Regions from separate parts of the Rossellomorea sp. H136 genome, predicted to be linked through region 2. Evidence: riboswitches for the same ligand, from Rfam matches in the RefSeq annotation. Region 2 holds a riboswitch; each other region holds the start of a gene.
What was found. A riboswitch is a leader RNA that binds a small molecule or an ion and turns the genes downstream of it on or off. The one in region 2 is predicted to bind S-adenosylmethionine.
Positions count from the first base shown of each region.

Region 1: linked by a shared signal. The riboswitch ahead of ACYH0O_RS20975 (methionine ABC transporter ATP-binding protein) and the one ahead of ACYH0O_RS19205 (methionine ABC transporter ATP-binding protein) in region 2 are both predicted to bind S-adenosylmethionine.
Region 3: linked by a shared signal. The riboswitch ahead of mmuP (S-methylmethionine permease) and the one ahead of ACYH0O_RS19205 (methionine ABC transporter ATP-binding protein) in region 2 are both predicted to bind S-adenosylmethionine.
Region 4: linked by a shared signal. The riboswitch ahead of ACYH0O_RS21995 (O-acetylhomoserine aminocarboxypropyltransferase/cysteine synthase family protein) and the one ahead of ACYH0O_RS19205 (methionine ABC transporter ATP-binding protein) in region 2 are both predicted to bind S-adenosylmethionine.

Region 1 covers NZ_CM166371.1:4,120,220-4,126,270, forward strand. Annotated here, with positions in the region: gene ACYH0O_RS20955 (YuzK family famiily protein) at 98-256, opposite strand; gene ACYH0O_RS20960 (carboxymuconolactone decarboxylase family protein) at 566-931, opposite strand; gene ACYH0O_RS20965 (MetQ/NlpA family ABC transporter substrate-binding protein) at 1,070-1,891, opposite strand; gene ACYH0O_RS20970 (methionine ABC transporter permease) at 1,907-2,575, opposite strand; gene ACYH0O_RS20975 (methionine ABC transporter ATP-binding protein) at 2,572-3,594, opposite strand; SAM riboswitch class I at 3,745-3,851, opposite strand; gene ACYH0O_RS20980 (SCP2 sterol-binding domain-containing protein) at 3,955-4,305, opposite strand; gene ACYH0O_RS20985 (thioredoxin family protein) at 4,579-4,893, opposite strand; gene ACYH0O_RS20990 (toprim domain-containing protein) at 4,899-5,258, opposite strand; gene ACYH0O_RS20995 (YusG family protein) at 5,440-5,676, opposite strand; gene gcvH (glycine cleavage system protein GcvH) at 5,777-6,051, opposite strand, start outside.
Region 2 covers NZ_CM166371.1:3,747,261-3,753,311, reverse strand. Annotated here, with positions in the region: gene ACYH0O_RS19220 (MgtC/SapB family protein) at 55-576, shown strand; gene ACYH0O_RS19215 (GNAT family N-acetyltransferase) at 680-1,147, opposite strand; gene ACYH0O_RS19210 (glycerol-3-phosphate responsive antiterminator) at 1,235-1,804, opposite strand; SAM riboswitch class I at 2,131-2,235, shown strand; gene ACYH0O_RS19205 (methionine ABC transporter ATP-binding protein) at 2,355-3,380, shown strand; gene ACYH0O_RS19200 (methionine ABC transporter permease) at 3,370-4,032, shown strand; gene ACYH0O_RS19195 (MetQ/NlpA family ABC transporter substrate-binding protein) at 4,044-4,880, shown strand; gene ACYH0O_RS19190 (M20 family metallopeptidase) at 4,893-6,051, shown strand, end outside.
Region 3 covers NZ_CM166371.1:1,261,136-1,267,186, reverse strand. Annotated here, with positions in the region: gene mmuM (homocysteine S-methyltransferase) at 1-812, opposite strand, end outside; gene mmuP (S-methylmethionine permease) at 781-2,193, opposite strand; SAM riboswitch class I at 2,288-2,394, opposite strand; gene ACYH0O_RS06345 (hypothetical protein) at 2,531-2,680, shown strand; gene ACYH0O_RS06340 (hypothetical protein) at 2,693-2,932, shown strand; gene ACYH0O_RS06335 (ABC transporter permease) at 3,481-5,697, opposite strand; gene ACYH0O_RS06330 (ABC transporter ATP-binding protein) at 5,697-6,051, opposite strand, start outside.
Region 4 covers NZ_CM166371.1:4,361,084-4,367,134, forward strand. Annotated here, with positions in the region: gene ACYH0O_RS21985 (S41 family peptidase) at 1-828, opposite strand, end outside; gene metX (homoserine O-acetyltransferase MetX) at 997-2,070, opposite strand; gene ACYH0O_RS21995 (O-acetylhomoserine aminocarboxypropyltransferase/cysteine synthase family protein) at 2,454-3,749, opposite strand; SAM riboswitch class I at 4,051-4,170, opposite strand; gene ACYH0O_RS22000 (trans-sulfuration enzyme family protein) at 4,266-5,405, opposite strand; gene ACYH0O_RS22005 (DUF302 domain-containing protein) at 5,535-5,753, opposite strand; gene ACYH0O_RS22010 (hypothetical protein) at 5,765-5,917, opposite strand; gene ACYH0O_RS22015 (redoxin domain-containing protein) at 6,018-6,051, opposite strand, start outside.

The sequences.
Region 1 (6,051 bases), 370 kb from region 2:
TGGAACTTTTGTCCATCAGTTTATCATGACTGGTGCTGATTGCAAAGCATAAAAAAACCAGTGCATCATCTACACTGGTTTCCTTTTTTCTTCCTTATTATATATTAGAGTGCACCTTACGATCAAGTGCCGCAATCATTCTTCTACTTTCCTTGTATTCCTGCTCTCTTCTTTGTTCTACTTGCATTCTGACTTCATGCTTTCGTTTGTACACCTCATAACCAATTCCATGGGCTCCATGCATGGCCTTTTCCATTTCACTTGTGTACGAGATACTATCAAGAGAGTCGATAATGAATCATTCCTTTCAAGTTTTTAATATTACTTTACAACTATACTACCCCCTCGTTCACAAGACAAAACCGGTATAGGGTCATTTTTTCTTAAATTCATCTTTCCACTCTGACTCCGAGAGGCTACTTATAAGTTTTCACAAAATTCCGCCATTATACTGCCAATTAATAGATTTTTTAATAAATATTAATTTCGTTGAATGTATATTCAACGAAATTAATGAGCCAATAAAAAAACGAAGAGGATTTCTCCCCCTCGACTCATCGCTCACTTATTGTTTTAACTGATTCAAGTCCTGAATGGATTGCTGGATTAATGTCACTGCCTGACTCATGACCGCTCCTCCTCCAAATGCAGCCGTCACTCCGATTGCTTCAAGTATTTCTTCTTCTGAACATCCTTGATCCAGGCATCCTTTTGTGTGGTAGATGATACAATATTCATCCTGGGAATAAAGACTGATTCCTAACGCGATCAACTGCTTTTCTTTTTTTGAAAGTACTCCTTCTCTAAAGCAGTGCTCAGAGAACGTATTATACTGTTCGGCAAGCTCAGGCATTTTTTCCGTGAATATTCCAAGACCCATTTTATAATCATGAAGGGCAGCTTCTGTTGTATTTCTTGGTTCCATCTGCATTTCATTCAGCTCCTATTCTGAAATAGTTCATCGAAAGTAGTATGAACCAATAAGGAAATGATTATGTTACAAAATTCGGGATGACCTTACAATGAAAAAAACCGATTCTGTCACTGAACAGAATCGGGTTTGCTCACTTTATTCACTTACCGGCACAACGGCTCCATCCCATTCCTTATTAATGAAGTCCTGGATTTCTTTCGAACGCAATGCTTCCACTAGAGCTTTTACTTCCTCTTTGTTTTCATCACCTTTGTTAACTGCAATCACATTTACATAAGGAGAGTTACTATCTTCAATGGCAATTGAATCTTCAAGAGGTTTCAACCCTGCATCAATGGCATAGTTAGAATTTATGACAACCGCGTCCCCTTCTTCGTTTTCATACATTTGTGGAAGAAGAGCTGCCTCGTACTCATAATCGAATTGGAGGTTTCTAGGGTTTTCTTTGATATCTTCAAGTTGGGCTTGCGTATTTTCCACCCCATCCTTTAACGTAATGAGACCTTTTTTCTCTAATAATGTAAGGATACGTCCATGATCCGATACAGAGTTACTCATTAAAATCGTAGCACCTTCAGGAAGCTCCTCGAGAGATTTGTACTTTTTAGAATAAACACCAATCGGCTCAATATGAATTCCACCTGCATTGACAAAATCATATTCATTTTCCTTCATTTGTAAGTCCATATAAGGTGTGGTTTGGAAATAGTTTGCATCTATATCTCCATTATCCAGATCTTTATTGGGAAGGATATAGTCTTGATACGTTTCTATTTGTAAGTCGATCCCTTTTTCTTCTAAGACCGGCTTCACTTGTTCAAGGATTTCAGCGTGTGGAATATTAGAAGCACCTACTACCAATTCCTTTTCGTCATTTCCCGAACCTGAATCACTCCCACATGCGGCTAATCCAAAAATACTTGTTGCTGCTATTACTCCTGCTACCCATTTTTTCATTTTATTTCTCTCCTTTTATCGTTTATCTAATTTATTTGTAAAGAAATCACCCAGTATCTGAATCGCAAACACAATGAGTAAAATCATAATGGTTGCGGCCATCGTCACATCTTCCCTGCTTCGTTGAAAGCCGTCCAAATAAGCTAAGTTACCAAGTCCGCCTGCACCGATGACCCCGGCCATTGCTGTGTACCCAACAAGGGCGATGGCTGTCACCGTAATCCCTGAAATCAAAGCCGGCATAGATTCTGGTATCAGTACTTTCCATATAATTGTGCTTGTCTTCGCCCCCATCGCTTTCGCGGCTTCGATGACACCTTTGTTTACTTCTCTTAAAGCTATCTCTACCATGCGAGCGTAAAACGGAGCGGCTCCGATAATTAGTGCGGGCAGAGCTGCATTCGCCCCACGGATCGTGTCTAATAAAAACTTGGTGAACGGAATTAACAATACAATCAATATAATGAATGGAATCGATCTGAACACATTTACGACTGCACTTGTAATCGTATATGTCAGTTTGTTATCCCATAGATTTTCCTTAGAAGTAAGGAAGAGCAATATCCCAAGGATCATTCCGAGTACAAAGGTAATCAATACAGACATACCGGTCATATACAGGGTTTCGAGGGTTGCTTCCCACATCTTCTCCCAATCTACATTTGGAAATAAATTTTCAATCATCCTCTCAACACCTCCACTTGAACCAGTTGTGTTTGAGCAAATGCTAATGCATCTTTGATGGTTTGTTCATCCCCATCAAGGTGAACAAATAACGTTCCATAGGCACCTTTTTGAGTTTGGGAGATTTGTCCTTGCAGGATGTTTACGTCTAAGTCAAACTTTCTTATCAGCGCGGTGATGAGCGGCTGCTCAGTTGATTCACCTACAAAAGTAAATTTCAACACTTTTCCATTAGGATATTGCGCCAATAGGTGATCAATGGTTTCACCCGTTTCCTTTACTTCCGAGACTTCTCTTACGAAACGCTTTGTCACTTGCTCTTGTGGATTTCGGAACACTTCCAATACATCCCCTAGTTCCACGACTTTTCCCTGTTCCATGACTGCAACCCGGTGACAGATCTTCTGGATCACGTGCATTTCATGAGTGATCAGGACAATCGTCAGCCCTAAGCGTTTATTAATATCCACCAGTAAATCAAGGATGGAATCGGTTGTTTGTGGATCTAAAGCGGAAGTAGCTTCATCACATAGAAGGACATCGGGATTGTTTGCAAGGGATCTTGCAATCCCCACTCGCTGTTTCTGTCCGCCGCTCAGTTGAGACGGATAGGCATCTCCTCTGCCTTCCAAGCCTACAAGCTTTAATAATTCATTAGCTCTTTGGACTCTCTCTTTCTTTGATACTCCAGCAATTTCTAATGGGAACTGGATATTTTCTAATACAGTACGGGACCAGAGGAGATTAAAGTGTTGAAAAATCATGCCTATTGACTGTCTTGCTTCCCTCAGCTTTTTCCCCTTTACTTGGGAAACGATTTGACCATTCACGTCAACTATTCCATCTGAAGGAACTTCAAGACCATTAAGCATCCGGATCAGCGTACTCTTACCTGCCCCACTATAGCCAATCACTCCAAAAATTTCTCCTTGGGCAATATCAATATTGACCCCATCAACGGCTGAGATCGGACCCGATTTGGATTGATATATTTTCTTCACATCTGAAATGGTAATCATGTTGTATTCCACCTTCTTTCGGAGTAAAACGACCTGTTTAATCAGAATTACTGTTGTACTTACCTAATGTTTCCAGCTTCTTTTTCTTAAGTAATAAAAAATGCCTTCCTGCGATAAGCAGAAAGGCATAATCATATAGGACTATCCTTTCTCTCATCTTTCAAAGCAATTGCTTTGAGTGAATTGGCACCATTTCAATTTTCATTGACGGTTGCCGGGCTTCATAGGGCACGTCCCTCCACCTCTCTTAATAAGAGTAAAGTATATTATTAAATTATTTGGAATAGTTAAAGACTCAGAAAATTTGCTACAAGAGAGATTTTATCACCGGAAATAGAGTGTGTCAATTATTTTTTCTGTTTAAACTTCAACAGGCTCTTTTTCTCTGGATCTCGTTAGCCAAAGAACCGACTCCACAAATAATAGTGGACGATACCCTCCCCTTACTTTCAGGGATCCGTCCTCAATCAGTTGAGACAACCGTTCTTCCCCAGTTAGTAATGAAACCACACTTTCATCCATTCCTTCAATGACGAAATGCGCATCCCTATTCAAATCATCCAACACTGTGCACCCCTTGCTCGAAATCGAAATACCGCACAATTCTTTTTCACAATCAAACTGAAGAATAAACGGGCTATCTGGAAATAAGAGTCGTAAGTGATACCTTGAATGACATCGATCTACTAATTCCTCTAAATATATTCGCATGAATACCCTCCCAGTGAAACTTCGATATAATAACAATTCCACTTTTAGGAATTTTTCCCTCTTATTCTTTCTCGACATGTTTTGAAGAGATCCATCTATTTTGTCGAACAGTTAGAATTTGGATGATGTCTAGTCAAAAAATGATGGCATTCGCAACATTTCCCGAGAAATATGTCTTCGTATGTAGAAAGAAAATCGTTCAATAAAGGGGGTTCAAGAGATGTAATATCAGACAAATAAAAAAGACCTTATCCAAAAAGGTCTCTTATCCCTCTAACTATCCGCAGTCTTGTTTAGCGTTTCATATAAAAATGGCACGGATTGAAAGGCATAAATCCTTTCCTGTTCGACGCCACCTTTAAATATAAGCAAGCAGGGTACACTTTCGATGGATTGCTCTTCTGCAAATTGGGGCAAGTAATTCAAGTTGGCCTTTGAAAAATGAAAGGATTGTGGAAGCTTCTCCACTACGTCAATCATCTTGCTTGCAACCTGACAGGTACCACACATAGGTGTATAAAGATAAACAGCGTTGAACGCATGGTCTTCAATCGTTTGTTTTAAAGTTTCGGTACTACTTACCTCAATCAAAACTAGATCATCCTTTTTCCTAGAAATTCTTTATGAACGTCTATATTGGCTCCAATAAGCACTGACGCGAGGTGATATTCCGGGGCTGCGGCCACTTCCTTGTACATGCGATCAATATACAAATGTTCAGCTTCCGGAAACTCACGTTTAAATTGCTTGCGTAGTTTTTCACCTGCATCATCAGCATCTACTAATATATAGACATCCCTTTCCAATAAAGCATCAATGAGTTCGTCCATTTTCGTAATGCTAATGGTCCCGTTTGTGCAAATAATTTCAATCGGTTCTTTAATGATATCTCTTACTTTACGTTTGTCAGTTGTTCCTTCGACAATGATTACTTTTTCGTCAAGTTCCATCATGATCATCACCTTATCTTTCATAAATAAGATTACGATAGTATATTCAAATAACAAGAGATGATGTCCACTTTCTACTTATATTTTCTCATGTTTCTAAAAAAAAGCGCAAGTGGTTTGCCTAAACTATCTATTTATACAAATGGTGCCAGATTCGTAAATTGATCTGGCACCACGAGCCTCTCTAACACCAGCCACCCTCATCACAATCGGTGTATCTTGCTTGATCGCCCTCTGTGGATGTGTAGCTTTGATAAATTTTATTTTCTTTTGCTTCAAAGTTCGGCTCCATCGTTATTTTGTCAAGAGGCCAAGCCATTCTGCCGATCGGCTGATTATCTAAATATAGTTCTACTTCACCATCTTTAAGTTTTCCTGTTACTCTATTGGTTACATCTAATTTCTTAGGCTCTAGTACCATTTGTTGATCATCCTTTCTCTGTGAAAAAACGTCTACTCATATGGTACCCAAAATAAAAAACAAAACACCTTGAGAAGTTCTCAAGGTGTTTCTGAAGAAATTATCCTTCATTAATCATTTCGTCATACTGTTCAGCTGTCATAAGCTTGTCTACTTCTCCAGCTTCTGTTGGTTCAACAACGATCATCCATGCTTTTTCATAAGGTGATTCGTTCACGAATTCAGGGCTATCAGATAGCTCTTCATTCACTTCTACCACCTTACCCGATACAGGTGCATATAGCTCGGAAACGGTTTTAACCGATTCAACACTTCCGAATGGCTCGTCCGCTTTGATCTCATCTCCAACCTCTGGTAACTCAACGAAAACGATAT
Region 2 (6,051 bases):
TTTTGTGGCGCGGTCTCTTTTTAGTTTAAGGAGGATGGCGGAATGACGCATTACATGAATGAGGTATCGGGATTCTTCTGGCAGCATGATATCTATTTCCGGATTTTGGTCAGTGCTGTATTAGGATTCATCATTGGATGGGACAGGACATCGAAAAATAAGCCCGCTGGTTTAAAAACATATACGTATGTATCGGTGGCATGTACATTGATTACAATCGTCTCGATCGAAGGTGCGGAGATGCTCAGTCTACCGGACAGCGGAAAAGTAATGGACCCGTTTCGTCTGGCAGCGCAAATCGTATCGGGACTCGGATTCCTCGGTGCAGGAGTGATCCTGAAAGATGGGTTGCGGGTAAAAGGCCTGACTTCAGCTGCGATGATTTTTTACGTTGGGGGAATCGGAATCGGCATTGGAGCTGGATTTTATTCTATAGTCATCTTCGCAACACTGGTAACCTTCATCATTACCAAGATAGGTAATATCTTTGAAGAGAGGGATATCACGTCAGTGCGCCTCCCGTGGATCAGGAAAAAAAGAAAGACAGACGATGCAGAAAAAAAGGTGGGAACGTGAAAGTGAGCTCAACTCCAGTGTATGCAGTTCAGTTACGAAATTTAAAATCACCAAGGAAAAGGCACACGGATTTCCAAGTGAATTCGTGTGCCTTTTCTTAATGTTATATCAAAATGGAAAAAGTGGGTTCATCAAAGGTCATTATATTTTCTTCTGAAAAACCAAATTTCAAATAAAATAATCTCCCTGCTTCATTTTCGGGATGAACCGTTAAATTCAAACGATTACAAGAATGATTGGTGGTTTTAATATGTTTGATTACTTCTTTTAACGTTTTTGAGCCCAATCCGGTTCTTTGAAATCTTTTATCTATGAAAAAATGAAACAACCAGTAGTCATCTTTACTGCCTGGTGTATAATGCAGATTGAAATAGCCTACCATCTTATTTTGATTGTAAATGCCATATGGCTCTACCATTTTTCCACCTGGTCTTATATACGCTTTAGCAAGAGCAATAGCGACGGGAGGATGAATAGATGCAACGAATTTCAGTTGTTCATCGTGGACGGAAAGTTCAAGTGCTTCTCGCCAATTGTCTGCACTTATTAATTTAATACTAATATCTGACATACAACACCTCATTTATTTTACTCAGATTTTCAACTAACCTTGCTTCGATAATATACCGAATTCTCCCAGAGGTTGAGCCCTTTTTGGTTAAAAATCCAGATTCCAGAGTTTCGGATCCCCGGAAGAAATGGCGAGGGCACCGGCTCTTAGTCCATTCAGAATATCCTGCTTATTACCGATCAGGCCACCAGCGATGATGGGCAGCGCAGTCATTGTTGTCAGTTTATCAATGACGGACGGCATAAGACCAGGAAGGACTTCAAGGGCATCCGGCTTGCAGTTCTGTGCGATATCAATTCCTTTGACAAGGGCATTGCGGTCGATAAGAAAAAGGCGCTGGATCGTCATTAAGCCTTCTTCTTTTGCATATTTGATCAGGTTGCTCCTGGTTGTAATGATGCCAGCCGGCTTCCAAATTTCTGCTATGTATTTAATGGCACTCTTCGTATTGGACAGTCCATCGATGAAATCAATATGAATAAACGTGGTTTTACCGGCTTCCTTCAGTTTTTTCAGATACCCGTCCATCGTAATCAAACTGCCGGTAAGGATGAACACGATGTTGGCGTTTGACTGTATGGCCTTTTCCAAGTCTTTTTCTTCCTTTATGGAAGCGATGACTTGGGATTGGACGATGTCGATTATGTTTGGTTTCATGTATTTTGCCCCTTTGAATAGTCTGAATATTGTTTTTTCTTTTAGTATAGCATAATTGTTTTGGGGGTTGAGAGGTGTAACCTTGGCTTTCTTGTAAACTACTAATGTTCACGATGAAGTAAAGTATGAATGAAGAATCTTAGCGATTTACTTGAAAAGCGTAAAATATTCAACAACTAATTGAAGACTAGTTATAGTGCCCAATTTGATTAGTCCTCCGTAATACAATTAATTCAAAAACAGGATTGACAAACCAATTTAAATCCTTTACCATAACCCTAATGCTTAAACGCATCATAAATAATTTAACTTAATAAAGCGATATCTTCTTATCCAGAGAGGTGGAGGGACTGGCCCTGCGATACCTCGGCAACGGGTTCTTATGAATACCGTGCCAATTCCATCAAGTCATATGACTTGAAAGATGAGAAGAGTGGACATATACATATTTGTGCCTCTCTTCTTATGAAGGGGGGCACTTTTTATTTTCAGCCATGTCCTTCAAACACAGGCTTCAAGAAGAATACATAGCGAAAGGAGCAAGTCCTGTATGATCAGAGTTCAGAATGTTACGAAAGTATTTGAGACAAAGGATGGCCCATTCACCGCTTTGAAGAATGTTTCCTTCGAAGTGAAGAGGGGAGAGATTTATGGTGTGATCGGATTCAGCGGAGCGGGAAAAAGCACGCTTGTACGCTGTCTCAATTTTTTAGAGAAACCATCGTCGGGTGATATTTTCATAGAGGGGCGCAGCCTGAAAGATCAGTCGGCAATCGATCTGAGGAAAGAGCGGCACCGCATCGGGATGATTTTTCAGCATTTTAATCTATTTCAATCCCGGACGGTGGCAGGGAATATCGCTTATCCTCTGAAACTTGCAAAATGGCCAAAAGAAAAAATCAGCGAGAGAGTAAGGGAGTTGCTCGCGTTTGTCGGACTTGAAGATAAAGCGAAGCATTATCCGGATCAACTGTCAGGAGGGCAGAAGCAAAGGGTGGGGATAGCAAGAGCCCTGGCGACATCGCCTTCGATTCTGCTCTGCGATGAAGCAACATCCGCACTTGATCCTCAGACGACGGAATCGATTTTGAACTTATTAAAGAGAATCAATGCTGAGTATGGTATTACGATTGTGATGATCACCCACGAAATGGGGGTCATCCGGGAAATCTGTGATAAGGTCGCTGTCATGGAAAATGGAGAAATCGTTGAAGAGGGAAGCGTCTTTGATATCTTTTCCAACCCGCAGACCCCGACGACGAAAAATTTTGTGAAGAGTGTCATGAATGATCAGCTGCCGGCATCGGTTCTCGACAAATTGAATGACAGCAAAGAAGGGCGCATCTGCCGCCTCATTTTCAAGGGTGATTCGACGGGTACGCCGATCCTTTCCGAAACGGCAAAGAAATTCAATGCCCATATCAATGTATTATTCGGCCAGATTACGGAACTCCAGGGCAAGCCGTTCGGGAATCTCATCGTACAGATCATTGGCAGCAAGAAAGAAACGGAAGAGATCCTGGATTATTGGAAGAACAGATTATTCGTAAGCGAGGTGGAGAAGCGTGCAAGTTAACTGGGAATTATTCTGGCCAAGAATTATAGAAGCGACATGGGATACCGTTGCGATGGTGTCATTCTCCCTCCTGTTTGCAACGTTGATTGGGCTTCCCCTCGGCATCATCGTCGTGGTCACGCGGAAGGGGCACTTACTTGAAAATAAAGTCGTCTTTTCCGTATTGAGCAGCATCATCAACGTGTTTCGTTCGATCCCGTTCATCATCTTGATGGTGGCCATCATCCCCTTTACAAGATTGGTAGTAGGCACATCGATCGGAACGGCGGCAGCGGTCGTGCCGCTTGTCGTATTTGCGGCACCGTATATTGCAAGACTGGTAGAGAGCTCGCTCCTTGAAGTGGAACCGGGTGTCATTGAAGCGGCGGAGTCCATGGGGGCCGGGCCGTGGCAGATCATTTTTGGGATCCTCATTCCGGAAGCATTGAGTACATTGGTCCTGAATATCACGATCGCGACCATCGGCCTTGTCGGTGCATCGGCCATGGCCGGGGCAGTCGGTGGCGGTGGCCTCGGGGATCTGGCCATTGCTTACGGATATCAGCGATTTGAAACATCCGTCATGATCGTGACTGTCATCATTTTAATCGTGATGGTGCAGGGACTACAGACAGCAGGGAACACATTATCAAAAATCATTAGGAGACGTTAGGAGAGAGGAATATGAAAAAATCAATCAGCCTGGCAAGTATCGCCATTCTATTATTCACCCTTATCTTGAGCGGCTGCTCGGGAAACAGTGCATCCGGCTCAGGTGAAGAAGAAGTCGTTAAGGTCGGAGTGAATGGATCTGGGGTGCCGATTTGGGAGTATATGAAGGAGAAAGCAGCGAAGGAAGGGATTGAAATCGAGATTGTGGAGTTTGCCGATTACGTGAGACCGAACCAGGCGCTGGCCGATGGGGATATCGACCTGAACGCCTTCCAGACGATCTCGTATTTTGATTCTTTCGTTGAAGAACATAATCTGGACCTTGTACCGATCGGCACGACGATCATCGCGCCGATGGGAATCTATTCGGAAAAATATAAATCGGTAGAAGACTTACCGAAAGGCAGTAAAGTAGCCGTTCCTCAAGAGGCGACGAACCTTGGCCGTGCCCTTCTTCTACTGGAGGAAGCAGGTTTGATCGAACTGAAAGAAGGATTTGATCAGTCACAAGGTCTGGAAGCCATAAAAGAAAACCCGAAAAACCTTGAATTCACACCGGTCGTCGCTGCCCAGACGCCGAGGGTACTGCCGGATGTTGCGGCATCGATCATCAATAATGGTGTGGCTGTTGAAGCAGGGTTCGTACCGGTTGATGACAGCATCTATATCGAAGGGGCGGAATCCAAGCCGTTCATCAATATCATTGCGGCGCAGGAAAAAGATAAAGACAATAAGACCTATAAAAAGATTGTGGAGCTCTATCAGGAAGATGACGTAGCGGAACATATCAAGAAAACATACAAAGATTCCCTGATCCCGACATTCGTGCCGGTCAGTGAATTGCATTAGGAGCGAAAAGAGATGAGTCAACCAGCAGCGATTGCCGATCGTAAAAACAACATCCTCTCGGCAGTGGATCAACTGGCTGTGAAACTCGTGTCGACCAGCCATCAGATCCACGACAATCCTGAAATCGGAAACGAAGAGTTCTTTGCTTCAGAGACCTTGACCACCCTCCTTGCAGCCAATGGGTTCTCCATTGAAAGGGGAGTGGCGGGACATGAGACTTCCTTTGTGGCACGCAAACTTTCAGGGAAAGAAGGGCCGGTCATCGGCTACCTGGCTGAATATGACGCACTGCCTGGACTCGGTCACGCCTGCGGTCACAATATCATCGGGACGGCAAGCTGCGGGGCGGCCATCGCCCTGTCGTCCGTACTCGATGAAACAGGAGGGGAAGTGGTGGTGTTCGGGACTCCTGCCGAGGAAGGCGGTCCGAACGGAAGTGCGAAGGGCAGTTTTGTAAAGGCAGGCTTGTTCGAAGGAGTGGATGCATGCATGATGGTTCATCCGTTCAACAGGACAACGCAGACAGGGAAAACCCTTGCGGTGGACCCGCTTGATTTCGAATTTAAAGGAAGGTCTGCTCATGCGGCTGCTTCCCCTGAAGACGGCATCAATGCCCTCGACGGTGTGATCCAGCTATTCAACGGCATTAACGCCCTTCGCCAGCACGTGACCGATGATGTACGGATCCACGGCATCATCACCCACGGTGGGGATGCACCCAATATCGTCCCTGACTATGCAAAAGCCCGCTTCTATATACGCGCTGCAACCAGGGAAGCATGCAATGAAGTCACCAAGAAAGTGAAAGCGATCGCTGAGGGATCGGCACTTGCCACGGGGACGGAACTGAATGTCATCAAGATCCAAAATGAAGTCGATCACTTTCAGCTCAACCGTCGTTTCGATAAAGTATTCCAGCAGTCCATCGAGTCACTAGGGGAACACTTCGACGATACGGAACGAAAGGGACTCGGATCTTCCGATGCCGGAAACGTCAGCCGGGTGGTCCCGACCATCCACCCCTACATCAAAGTCGGCCCCGAATCCCTCGTCGTCCACACGAACGAATTCAGGGAAGCGGCCAAATCCACCGAGGGTGACCGTGCCCTTGTGATCGGGGCAAAGGCACTTGCGCTGACGGGGTATGAACTGCTGACGGATAAGCAGCTTT
Region 3 (6,051 bases), 2.5 Mb from region 2:
TTAGTCTCTGCATTGTAAGTCTCACCTGAGTTCGGGTACAGGATGATTGGTTTGTCAGTGTTTCTGCTTAGTACGCTAATCGCTTTATTCGCCGCAGGCATCGGTGTACAATTCACACCAATCGCAGCGATTTGTTCATCATCAATGAACTCGCGCGCGCACTCCTCAATCCCCGTTCCATCACTTATCGAATCACCATCCTTTAATGAAAAAGACAGCCAGGCACAGGTATCCGGAAATGCTTTCAAAAGAGAAGCTAGCACCCTTGCTTCCTGTAAGGACGGGATGGTTTCGAACGCCAGCAAATCAGCACCTGCCTCCACTAATGCCTCGATTCTTGGAAAATGGAAATCTGCTAAATGTTGATCACATACTCCATAATTACCATCGTATTCAGAGCCGTCAGCAAGGTATGCCCCGTAAGGTCCTACAGACCCTGCAACGATTGGTTTCGGCCGATTCGAATTTTCCATCTCTTCCTTCCAAAAGTTATCCCTAGCCTGTTTGGCAAGAGTAACCGTTTTCTTGATTAATTCCAGCGCTTCGGGTTTCTCTATTCCGCGCTTTCGAAAACCATCCACCGTTGCCTGGTAGCTGGCTGTAATCGCACAATCAGCTCCTGCACGGAAATAATCGGCATGAACCTTTTCAATCGATTCCGGATTTTCAAGGAGTACACGGGCAGACCAAAGGGGATCGTTTAAATCACAGCCATGGGATTCCAGCTCTGTGGCTAATGCTCCATCTAAAATAAATGGGGAATGTTTTTGTAAAATAGCATCAATGGGATTTAGCTTCAGTTGATTCGACATAACCTTTTCCTCTTTTCTTAACGTATTGTGTGAGATAATAGCTTCCATAACAAATGGCGATAAACGGGATTCCGCAATAAAGGGCTATCCTCTGAGTGGGCTCAAAGGCAATGCCGATACAGGAAGCGAGACAAAGCAGGAATGACGCAATGGGAACGAGTGGATATAGCGGCGTTCGATAAGCAAGGTCTTTCACATCGTTTCCTTCCCTTATGTACTGTCTACGAAATAGAAATTGGGCTGCACTAATGCTCATCCACACGATCACTACAGCAAGACCTGAGACAGAAATCAATACGATGTAGACCGTCCCCGGTGCAATGATGCTTGAAAGCAAGGCCAGCCCCCCTCCAAGCATGCTGCAAACTATCGCATTGAGAGGGATTCCCCGATCTGTCAATTTGGCAAAAACCGGTGAGATCATTTGCTTATCAGCCAGTGACCATAGCATTCTGGAAGAAGCATACAGACCGGAGTTTGCCGCTGATAAAATGGCCGTTATAATCACAAAATTCATGATATCGGCGGCATACGGGATTCCAATCCCTCCAAGCACCGCTACGAAAGGACTTTCCAATACACCGGCTGACTGACTCGGCAATAAAGCAGATAATACTACAATCGTCCCTACATAAAAGATGATCAATCTCACAAGCGTGGTGCGGATGGCTTTAGGAATCGATTTTGATGGATCCTCTGTTTCTCCCGCTGCGACCCCTATCAATTCTGTTCCTGAAAAAGCAAAATTGACGGCAAGCATGGTCATCAGAATGGCAAATGCTCCATTCGGAAACAACCCTGAACTTGTGATATTCGAGAAAAACGGAGCGGGCTCTGAATGACTGAGAGGGATGAATCCGACGATCGCGCCTACCCCAATTACAATAAACGCAACGATCGCAATCACTTTTACTAAAGAAAACCAAAATTCAGATTCAGCAAAAAACCGGACTGACAACGCATTAAGTCCAAAAATCAACGCAGCAAAGACTGCGCTCCAGATCCATACACTAATCGAAGGAAACCAACGCTGCATCATCAAGCCAGCCGCCGTAAACTCCGACCCCAATGCCACTGTCCATGACAGCCAATATAACCAGCCCACCGTGTACCCGGTCCCAGGTCCAATGAACTTTGCAGCATAACTATGAAAGGATCCCGTTTCTGGCATGTAGACAGAAAGCTCACCTAAACAAAGCATCACAAGATACACCACCAGCGCCCCAACCAAATAAGCAAGGATCGTCCCAAATGGTCCTGCCTGATGAATCGTATACCCCGAACTCAAGAAAAGCCCGGTTCCGATCACCCCTCCAAGAGAAAGCATCACTAAATGACGTGTCTTCATCGCTCTTTTAAAACTCTGTCCTGCGTTTCCCATCAAAAACACCCTTCCTTCTAAATATATTGTGGAAAAAGTGAACAAACAAAAAACGCACCCTGAACGAGTGCGTCACCGACAAATAAAAAGATTGCTCCTATCTATCAGGGTTTGAATCACCCGCTGGAATTAGCACAGTATCTTCACAGACCTGTTGCTGAGGCTTCAAAGGGCCAGTCCCTCCACCTCTCTGGATAAGAAATATGTAGATTTTTTAAAACTCTATCAATATATTGGAATAATGTCAAGACCATGAAACTGCTGGGTAGCCCAGCCTATCTGAATGTTACATTGAGGTGTAAAAAGGGAACAACTATATTAAAAAGGAGAAACCGCCATGCCAGAAGGTCCGGAAATCAGACGAGCCGCAGATTCAGTTGAAAGTGCTCTTAAAAGTAAAACCGTGGAAGATATATATTTTGCCTTCCCTCATTTAGAAGACTACGGGGATCTGCTAAAGGAGTCACTCGTGAAAAGGGAGGATTAGAAGGGAAAAGCCATGCTCATCCGCTTTGACAATGGGTACCCGATCTACTCCCACATTCAGCTTTACGGGAAATGGTATATCAGAAACCCGAAAACAAACCGCCAGCTCCGGTTGGCCAATGAAAATAAATCGGCACTTCTCTATAGTGCATCTGATATAGAGGTTCTTCGTGACGAAGAAGTGCCCGGGCACCCATTCGTCTCTCTCAAAAGTGGGACCCGATCTTTTAAGCGAAGAGGTATCAGTAGATGAGCTGATGGAACGGATGAAGGACAAACGATTCCGAAACCGCTGAACTCGAAGGATAACGTAAAAAAGAGGCTGGGACAAAAGTTTTTTAGCCTAAGTCAAACCCGAACAAACCTGCTTCTTAGTGTGCAGATTTGTTCGGGTTTATTATTTATTTTGGGTCCATTTGATTTTAGCAGTCTCCAGCGGTTGATTGGAGTGCAAGACGAAGACTCCTGCGGGAAAGTAGCTTATGTGAGACTTGTCCAGCTATAGGGCTTAGAGGCAAATGTCATAAGGCAGATCGTCCATGAAGGAAAAGAACGCCTTCAAGGCCGCTCCGCCTTATGCCAACCGCCTCTGAGCGAAGCCCCTCCGCTTTTCTACCCGCAGGCTTGTCGAGGAGGCTCACGGGCTACCCGCGGAAAGCGTAGTCTTGCACGGAAATCATTAGCGGTATGAAGAACCTACACTTCTATTGTTCGTATTTTTATCGTGGTTTTTTAGTTTTGTCCCAGCCTCATTTTCATATAAAACGCCATTTCTCACTCATAAATCCAAACTACCTGTCACTATTCCGTACTCCGGTTAATCGCTTCCTTCATGGAAACACCTTTCAATTTCCGGTGATTCAGCCATAGGGATACATAATACGATGCCAAGATGATGAAGAAGCTGATAAGGATACTTATCCAATTCAGCTTTACGGGAATCGTCACATTCATCTCTGAGGTGATCGAATTCATAAAGGCTGAAATCGATAGGAGCGTCACGGGAATACCTATCACATATCCAAGGATGATAAACCAAATATTGTAGCCTATCATCATGTCCATGATTGATTTCTCCCGATAACCGATGACCTTCATGAGTGAAATTTTGAATGAATTTTCTTCAATCAATAAGGAAATCAAAATATAGATGATGATGACAGCAATGATGGCAGCAACAAAGGCAATCGCTGCTACTCCATAGTTCAATGGCTTGATCATTTCCTTGAATCCGTCAATCGTATCGGATGATTTGGTTGTCGAAACGATCTTTTCTTTCGGTAGCGTGAGTTCTTTGTTTGAATAAATCTCCGTATAACTTCCTGAAGGATAGTCATTTAATTGGTTGAATTCCTCCAGAGGCATATAGATCATATTTCCAAGATACGATTCTGCTATGTGATCAATGGTGAGGTTAAAAGATTTGTCCGTCAATTCATTTGTCACATGAATCGAATCTCCTTCTTGAATCCCTAATTTATCCGAGAGTGATTTATTCATGATGACTGAATTGACCTTAAGCTCTCCCCCGCTGGAGTCCTTTAATCGAATGGCTGTATTATCTGATTTCAGGCCCGTAATCGTCAAACTCTCCTTATCTGTGGTAAAAGGAGCCACAGCTCCGATCTGTCCCGATTCAGGATGGTCAGTCTGTGGAGCTTTGAATAGATAGCTATACTCATAGTCGTACACTTGTTGAAAATTATCAGTCACCAGGTACTCCATCGAGTTCTTCGTGACGAAGCCGAACAACAATAATAATGTGGCGAATATCACACCGATGATCAAAAAGAGCGCTCTTGGAAGGTTTCGCATGATTTCCCGGATCACGAACTTCCGGCGGAACGGCAGCTTCTTTAGTTTAAATAACCGCTCCATTCTGCTTACTTTCACCTTTCGTTCCCCACCTTTTATTAAACTTACGGGCGGGATCTTCAAGACACGTTGAACCAAATAATAGGTTAACGGGATGAACAGAACAAGTGGTAACAATAAGCTCGTAAGCAAATAACCCACATGTGGCTTCACTTCTAATATAGGCAGATTATAATAAGCCGCAAAAGCTGATAGCAATGGATGCAAGGATACCCAGCCAAGGATCGTGCCCACGACACTCCCTGAGATGGCAAGAATCCCGGCATAGGAGAGATAATGACGGATAATTTCCCTTTTCCTGTAGCCAAGGGCATACAATGTACCGATTTGCACATATTCCTTTTTCATTAAACGCCACAATAATATGAGAATGATCACCATACTAATTAACAAAATGCCTATCGGAAGAAATTGTCCCATCTTTTTGACACCGGCAATATCCCCTTTGATGAAGGAAATGCGATTATTTTCTTTTTTATCTGTCCATTTGATGATCTGATTCGTTTGATTGATTTGCTTCTTCAGTTCTTCTGGGGAGGCAACTGAAAGGCGGACACTATAGTAAATCTGATGATCTTCCCATTTTGATACAACAGATTGTTTCACGATCGCGACACCGAATGCATCAGGATTTTTCAGAAAGCCCGTTTCTTCCTGTAATGGATAGATGTAATCCGGGATCGCCATAAATCCTGCAACACGAAATGTTTCCCCTCCCAGTTCAACCTCGTTTCCTATCGAAATGTCATGAGCTTTGGCAAAACTTTTATCCACTAAGATATCCCGCTCCGAGGACAGGTTTTCACCTTCCACGACAGAGTGGAGATTGACATCCTCAGTGGCATCCAACATCCTGAGTGTCGTATCTTTACTGTATGGGACATCCGCTACATACCTCTCGTCAATTTCGGCCCCATTCTGTTTTTCAATTTCTTTGATATCTTTCAAAGGCTGTTGTGTAATGAATTGAGCATCTTCAACCTTATTCTCCTTAAAAAACATCTGTAAATTATCAATGAGATTCGTTCCAGCTGAGGTAAATGAGTAAAACACAATGGAGCTGATCACGATCAGAAACCACGCAGAGAAAAACTGCGCCTTCTTTTCCATAATGGTCCGAAAGAGTCTTTTTCGAAGAGGCATCACCACTCCACCCCTTCAGCAGAGGTTTGATGTTCATTGACCAAGTCGGATTCAATTTTCCCATCCTTAAGTGTGATGACCCGGTTCGCCATGCTTTTGATCGCTTGATTATGTGTAATGATGAGGACTGTAGTGTTAAACTCTTTATTCACTTTCTCAATCAGCTGCAAAATTTCTTTTGATGTGCCGGAATCCAAAGCTCCCGTCGGTTCGTCACATAATAATAGTTTCGGAGCTTTCACGACAGCACGGGCGATCGATACTCTCTGCTGCTGCCCTCCGCTTAATTCACGCGGAAAGCGATCCTCCATCCCCGACAATCCAACGGCATCAATCACCTCTGGAATTGACAAT
Region 4 (6,051 bases), 610 kb from region 2:
CTGAATTTGCACATACGGCTTTTTCTCTGTTACGAACTCTTTGAGGATTTCTTCCACACTTGAAAGGAGACCTCCTGGATTCCCTCTCACATCAAGGACCAATCCTTCTACCTTTTTCTTCTCAAGTTCTCCTAATTGCTTTTTAAAATCAACGGCTGTATTTTCTGAGAAAGTAGTAATCTGGATGTATCCTGTTTTCTTTCCATTAACTTCCTTCACATCAGAGATGACCGTCTCGACAGGAATCTCATCACGTTTCACAGATACTTTGATGGGATCCGTCAGTCCTTCTCGCGTAATCTCCAATTGAACCTCAGTACCCTTTTTCCCTCTGATTTTCAAGGTAGCTTCGTATAGGTCAAGTCCTTCGATGCTATTTCCGTCTACTTTAATGATCCGGTCATTCGGTTTCAACCCCGCTTCTTCCGCAGGAGAATTTTTAAAAGGAGCGACAATGATCAGCTTTCCGTCCATGATCGTGACTTCTGCTCCGATTCCTTCAAAAGAAGAATCCAAAGCGTCATTAAATTGCGATGCCGTTTCGGCATTCATGTAAACGGAATAAGGGTCATCCAGAGTCTTCAGCATTCCCTGAATCGCACCTTCCACCAGCTGTCCTTTATCCACATCCTGAAAGAACTTGTCACTAATCAAGTCGTAGGCTACTTCTACTTTGTGTAGCTTGTCATTAAGCTCGCCTTTTCCGTCAAACTGAGCAAGCTCGTCCCCATCCTTGCCCGTCCATTCCAAGCCGCCATACATTCCTCCAGCACCGATCAGCATACTGATGATGATTGTGATTATGAGCTTTCTGCCCGTCCACTCCATATATTCCCCTCCAGCTTGTTGTTGGTCTTTGTATAGATAAGAGTGGCGCGACTAAGAGCCTTTCTTATCCAACGAAATAGACACCACACAAAAACGCGCTAAGGCGGTGCGGTGTCTTTGCTTATCTAACTATATGCCGGAGGGGGACGAGTTATGATAAGGCGATCCTTATTTTATTCCAGTAAAAACTCTTTGAACGTGATGGTTTTGAAGGTGAGAAGCAATGATTCCTCCCCACTTTTCAAATTCCACCAGGAACCCGTCATGACCAAAGGCGGTAGAGATAAAGTAATGTTCACTCTTTGGTACAAGATGTGTAAACTCTTTTAGATACCCAGGTGAATAAATTAAATCTCCTTCATAACTGATCGAAATCAGTTCGCACTGGTAGTTTCTCGCTACCTCTTCTGTTCCTCCTCTTCCCCTTCCGATATCATGTGAGTTCATCGCATTCAGCAAGGTAAGGTAGCTGTTTGGGTCAAACCGCTTTCCTAATTTCTTTCCTTGGTAATCGAGATAGCTTTCGACATTGAAGAGTTCGTTTTGCTTTTCACGCTGGAAACGATGGTCGAACAGTTCCTGTGTCCGGTACGTGACCATTCCAACCATTCTGGCAATCTCTAACCCTTTTAAAATGGAGCCTGGTGGATAATACCCCTTTTGAAACTCAGGGTCCTTTTCAATCGCTGTGATTCCGATGTGATTAAAGGCGAGACCGTAATCATTTAAGGCAGGAGTGACGGCAAGGGCGAACACTTTATTTATAAAGGCAGGATAGAGGGCTCCCCATTCTAAGGCCTGCATCCCTCCCAGTGAGCCTCCGATGACCGCTTCCATGTGGTCGATTGAAAGTTGTTGGAGTGCTTTATATTGGGCATGGACCATGTCCCTTATCGTAATACCAGGGAAGTCCGGACCGTAACGCTCTCCCGTATGTTGATTGGTGGACGCCGGTCCCGTACTTCCTTCACATCCTCCTAATACATTAAAGGCAATCACATTAAAATGTTCGGTATCAATATACGACCCCCGACCAATCAGTCCGTCCCACCAGCCGCGGTCTTCACTCGTCCCCTTTACGATATGGGTCCCGGTGAGAGCATGGCAAACCAGGATGGTCGGTCCTTCTTTGTTTCCTGTTCGTTCATACGTAAGATCTACATTTTTCAACGTGGTGCCGGACTCTAATGTTAGGGATGGGATGGTAATGGAGCTAACTTCATATGTGTATAGCTTCTCCATTCCTCCACCTCCTTTTTTGATGTTGTGGCGGGGTGATCAGGATTCCACTCCGGATACCCCCGCGTATAAAACAGTTGATTTTGTACTGTTTTTTGGATAATTGCCATTATGGGAGTTGAGAATTCGTCGTTAAGTCTATCGTCATGAATTCAGATTTTCATTCGAGGGGACTGCGAGCAACCTGTTCGCTGATATATTGGGAATTTCGCTGATAAAAGCCCGATTTCGCTGATATATTCGAAATTCCGCTGATAAAATCAAATTTCCGCTGATATCTCCCTTACATAGTCCCTGGATGGCCTATAAATAGTATCCAAAATCCACTTTTTCACCCTGTAATTTGATTTCAATTACGATTTTAGGGTTAGTTTCCCCAGTTTCTATCATACCCGTGATGTTTCCAACGCCACTTCAATGGCATGATCCAAGTCCTCGATCAGGTCCTTCGCAGACTCTAATCCAACAGAAAGTCTCACAAGGTCCTCGGTTACCCCTGTCGCACGGATTTCCTGGTCGTTTAATTGTTGATGGGTCGTAGAAGCCGGATGGATGATCAGCGATTTCGCATCCCCTACATTGGCAACATGAGACCAAAGGGAAATGTTATCGACTACTTTCCGTCCTGAATCTCTACCACCTTTAATTCCGAAGACGACGATGGATCCCGCTCCATTTTTCAAGTATTTTTGAGCAAGTTGATGAGACGGATGCTGCGGCAGCCCAGGGTAAGATACCCAAGCGACACCATTATGCTGATCTAAATGCTCCGCAATCTTCAAGGCATTCTCTGTGTGACGTTCGATGCGAAGATGCAGCGTTTCTAATCCCTGCAGCAGCAGGAATGCGTTCTGTGGACTTAAGCACGCTCCCAAGTCACGAAGCAGCTGCACTCTTAATTTTGTAATGAAGGCTGCCGGCCCTACATCCTGTGCATAACGCAGTCCGTTATAGCTACGGTCCTCTTCCGTGAAGCCCGGGAATTTTTCATGATTCCAATCAAACTTCCCTCCGTCAATGACGACTCCCCCGATTGCTGTACCATGACCGCCAATCCATTTTGTTGCAGAGTGGATGACGATATCAGCTCCATACTCGATCGGCTTACATACATATGGAGTGGCAAAAGTATTATCGATGATCAGTGGGATGTGATGGTCATGAGCCACTTTTGCTACCTCTTCAATATCAAGCACATGTAGACTTGGATTTCCGATCGTCTCAGCGAATACAGCCTTCGTTTTTGGCGTAATCGCTTTACGGAAATTTTCCGGGTCAGTCGGATCTACAAAATGAACCTTGATTCCGTATTTCGGAAGGGTGGTCGAGAATAAATTATAGGTTCCACCGTAAAGATTGGTAGCTGCTACAATTTCATCACCTGCTCCGGCGATATTTAAGATTGATAGTGAGATAGCGGCCATTCCCGATGAAACACCTAGTGCTCCGATTCCACCTTCTAAAAGAGCGAGGCGCTTTTCCAACACGTCTACAGTTGGGTTCATGATTCGGGTATAAATGTTTCCCGGTTCTTCAAGTGCAAATAATTTTGCTGCATGATCACTGTTATCGAAAACGTAAGATGTCGTTTGATAAATCGGCACTGCCCTCGAACCTGTAGATGGATCCGGCTCCTGGCCACCGTGAAGTAAAAGTGTGTCGAAATCGAATGATTTTGTCATTGATAATTCCTCCTAAATGGTTTTGGTGTTTGGGTTTCCGTTTTGCGGTTGGATGTTTTGGACGTTTGCCTGTTAAAGTTTGTTGGAATTTTGACTGTTGAATTCGGAATTGACTGTTAAAATAATTCGTTTTTTTATCAGTTAAATACCGACCTATTCTCTCATGTTAAATTTCGGCCAAAATTCCCCTGTTGAACTCAGAAACTGAAAAATCGAAGAAGTATATTTTCCTAAGAAGATGGAAGAGGAAAAAATAAAAAACCCTCTTCCTAAGAAGAGGGTCTAATTTAATAGGGTCCTCCTCTTATCTTTCAGGCAGATCGCCTGCAGGAATTAGCACCTTTTCATGTGACGCATTACTGCGTACATGAAGGTTGCCGGGTTTCATCGGGCCTAGTCCCTCCACCTCTCTGGATAAGAGCATGTAGTTGTCAATGTGAAAATTCTTGCGTTGAGATGAATTATAAGGGGTAACCGACCTCAACGTCAAGAGTATTTTTAGAATTTTTACATTATTTAATTTTTAATAGAGGCTGTAATCGCTTCGTTAAATTGAACGACGATGTCTTCCCCATCTTCAATACCTATCGATATGCGTACGACATGTGTATTTATTCCGAGTTTTTCCTGCGCATCCTTCGGTAGAGCACGATGAGACGTTCCTAATGGATAAGAAACCGTTGTCTCTACACCTGCAAGGGAAGGGATGATTTTAATCCATCCAAGTGATTTGAAGAATGTGCTTATATCACATGTGTTGGATAGCTCGATTGTTACGATTGCGCCATTTCCTTTATCCGATAGATCGGTTGGGTAATAGACTCCTTTCACATAATCATTTGATCGAAGGTCTGCCGCAAGAACTTCTGCATTTCTTGCTTGGGTTCCCATACGAAGAGCCAGTGTTTTCGCTCCACGGCAAGTCAGCCACGCTTCAAATGGACTCAAATTTGACCCGATGTTGACAACTTTCTCTCTCGCTTTTTGAACAAGCTCTTCTTTTCCCACGACGACACCTGCTGTGATATCACTGTGTCCTCCGATATACTTCGTGGCACTGTGAGCGACAAGGTCGACCCCTTCCAAGAAAGGCTGGCGCAGAAACGGTGTGGCAAATGTGTTGTCGATCATTGTTTTCAGGTTGTGTTTTTCAGCGAAGTCAACCATTTTCGGGATATCTTCCACTCGCATAAACGGGTTTGTTACGGTCTCACTGAAAAGGAGTTTGGTTTGTGGAGTAATGGCTTCCTCTAATTCTTCCACACTTGTAAAATCAACGAATGAAGTTGAAATACCGAATGATTTCAGCTCTTCTTTCAGCATATGGAACGTACCGCCGTATAAATCCTCGGCGGCAATGATATGATCGCCTGATTGCACAACAGCGAGGATTCCAACAAGGATGGCCGATAATCCAGAAGAAGTCGCGACACCTGCTGGAGCTCCTTCCAAGTCTGCTACCATCTTACCAAGCTCGTCTGTATTTGGATTTCCCGTTCTCGTATAGAGATAGGGGGATTTCCCTTCATAGAAACCCTCCAACTCTTCTAAAGAGGTAAAAGAAAAGGCAGATGTTTGGTAAATCGGAGTCGCTTTACTGCGGATTTCCTCAGTCCCTTTTAACTGACTATGTACGACCTTCGTTGTGAACTTCATCTCTGTCATCCTTCCTGAATCTATGTATTTTTAAAAGTGTATCATATTCAGAAGATTGTGAGGAGTAAGATGTATTCCAAGGCATAAAAAAACACCTGCCCCATTGCAACAGGTGCTCGCCGATTCCGTTTATTGAACGTTATTTAAACATCCGATCAAGCGATTTTCAATATCCGATGCCAGGCTTTTCAGTTCATCGTTATCCACCATTTTGATCAGCTTGCTTGGTTTTGCCATACCAATCTTGGTTGTACCGCTTTCTGTGTATACCGTCACTTTGCAAGGCAGGAAGTAGCTTACGAGCATGCTTTCTTCCAGCACTTTCTTCGCTTCGTGAGGATTACACACCTCTAATACGACTACCTCTTCATTGAAATCATGGGCCTTATCCTGCAGTTCTGAGCAAGATCAAGATTCCATAACACGCCAAAGCTTTCATCTTTCAAGGCAGTTTCTACTGCTTCCACCGCTTCTTTCACACTTATTGAAACTTCCTTTGTGTAATGAAACATGTTCACATCTACACCTTTATCTTTCTCTGAGTCTATATTCTGTTAATACCTCACAGTGTATCAGGTCAAACATCCCTATTTAGAGGTCCGTCCCTCTCGATTATTCCATTCCTTCAACCATTTGACCCATCATG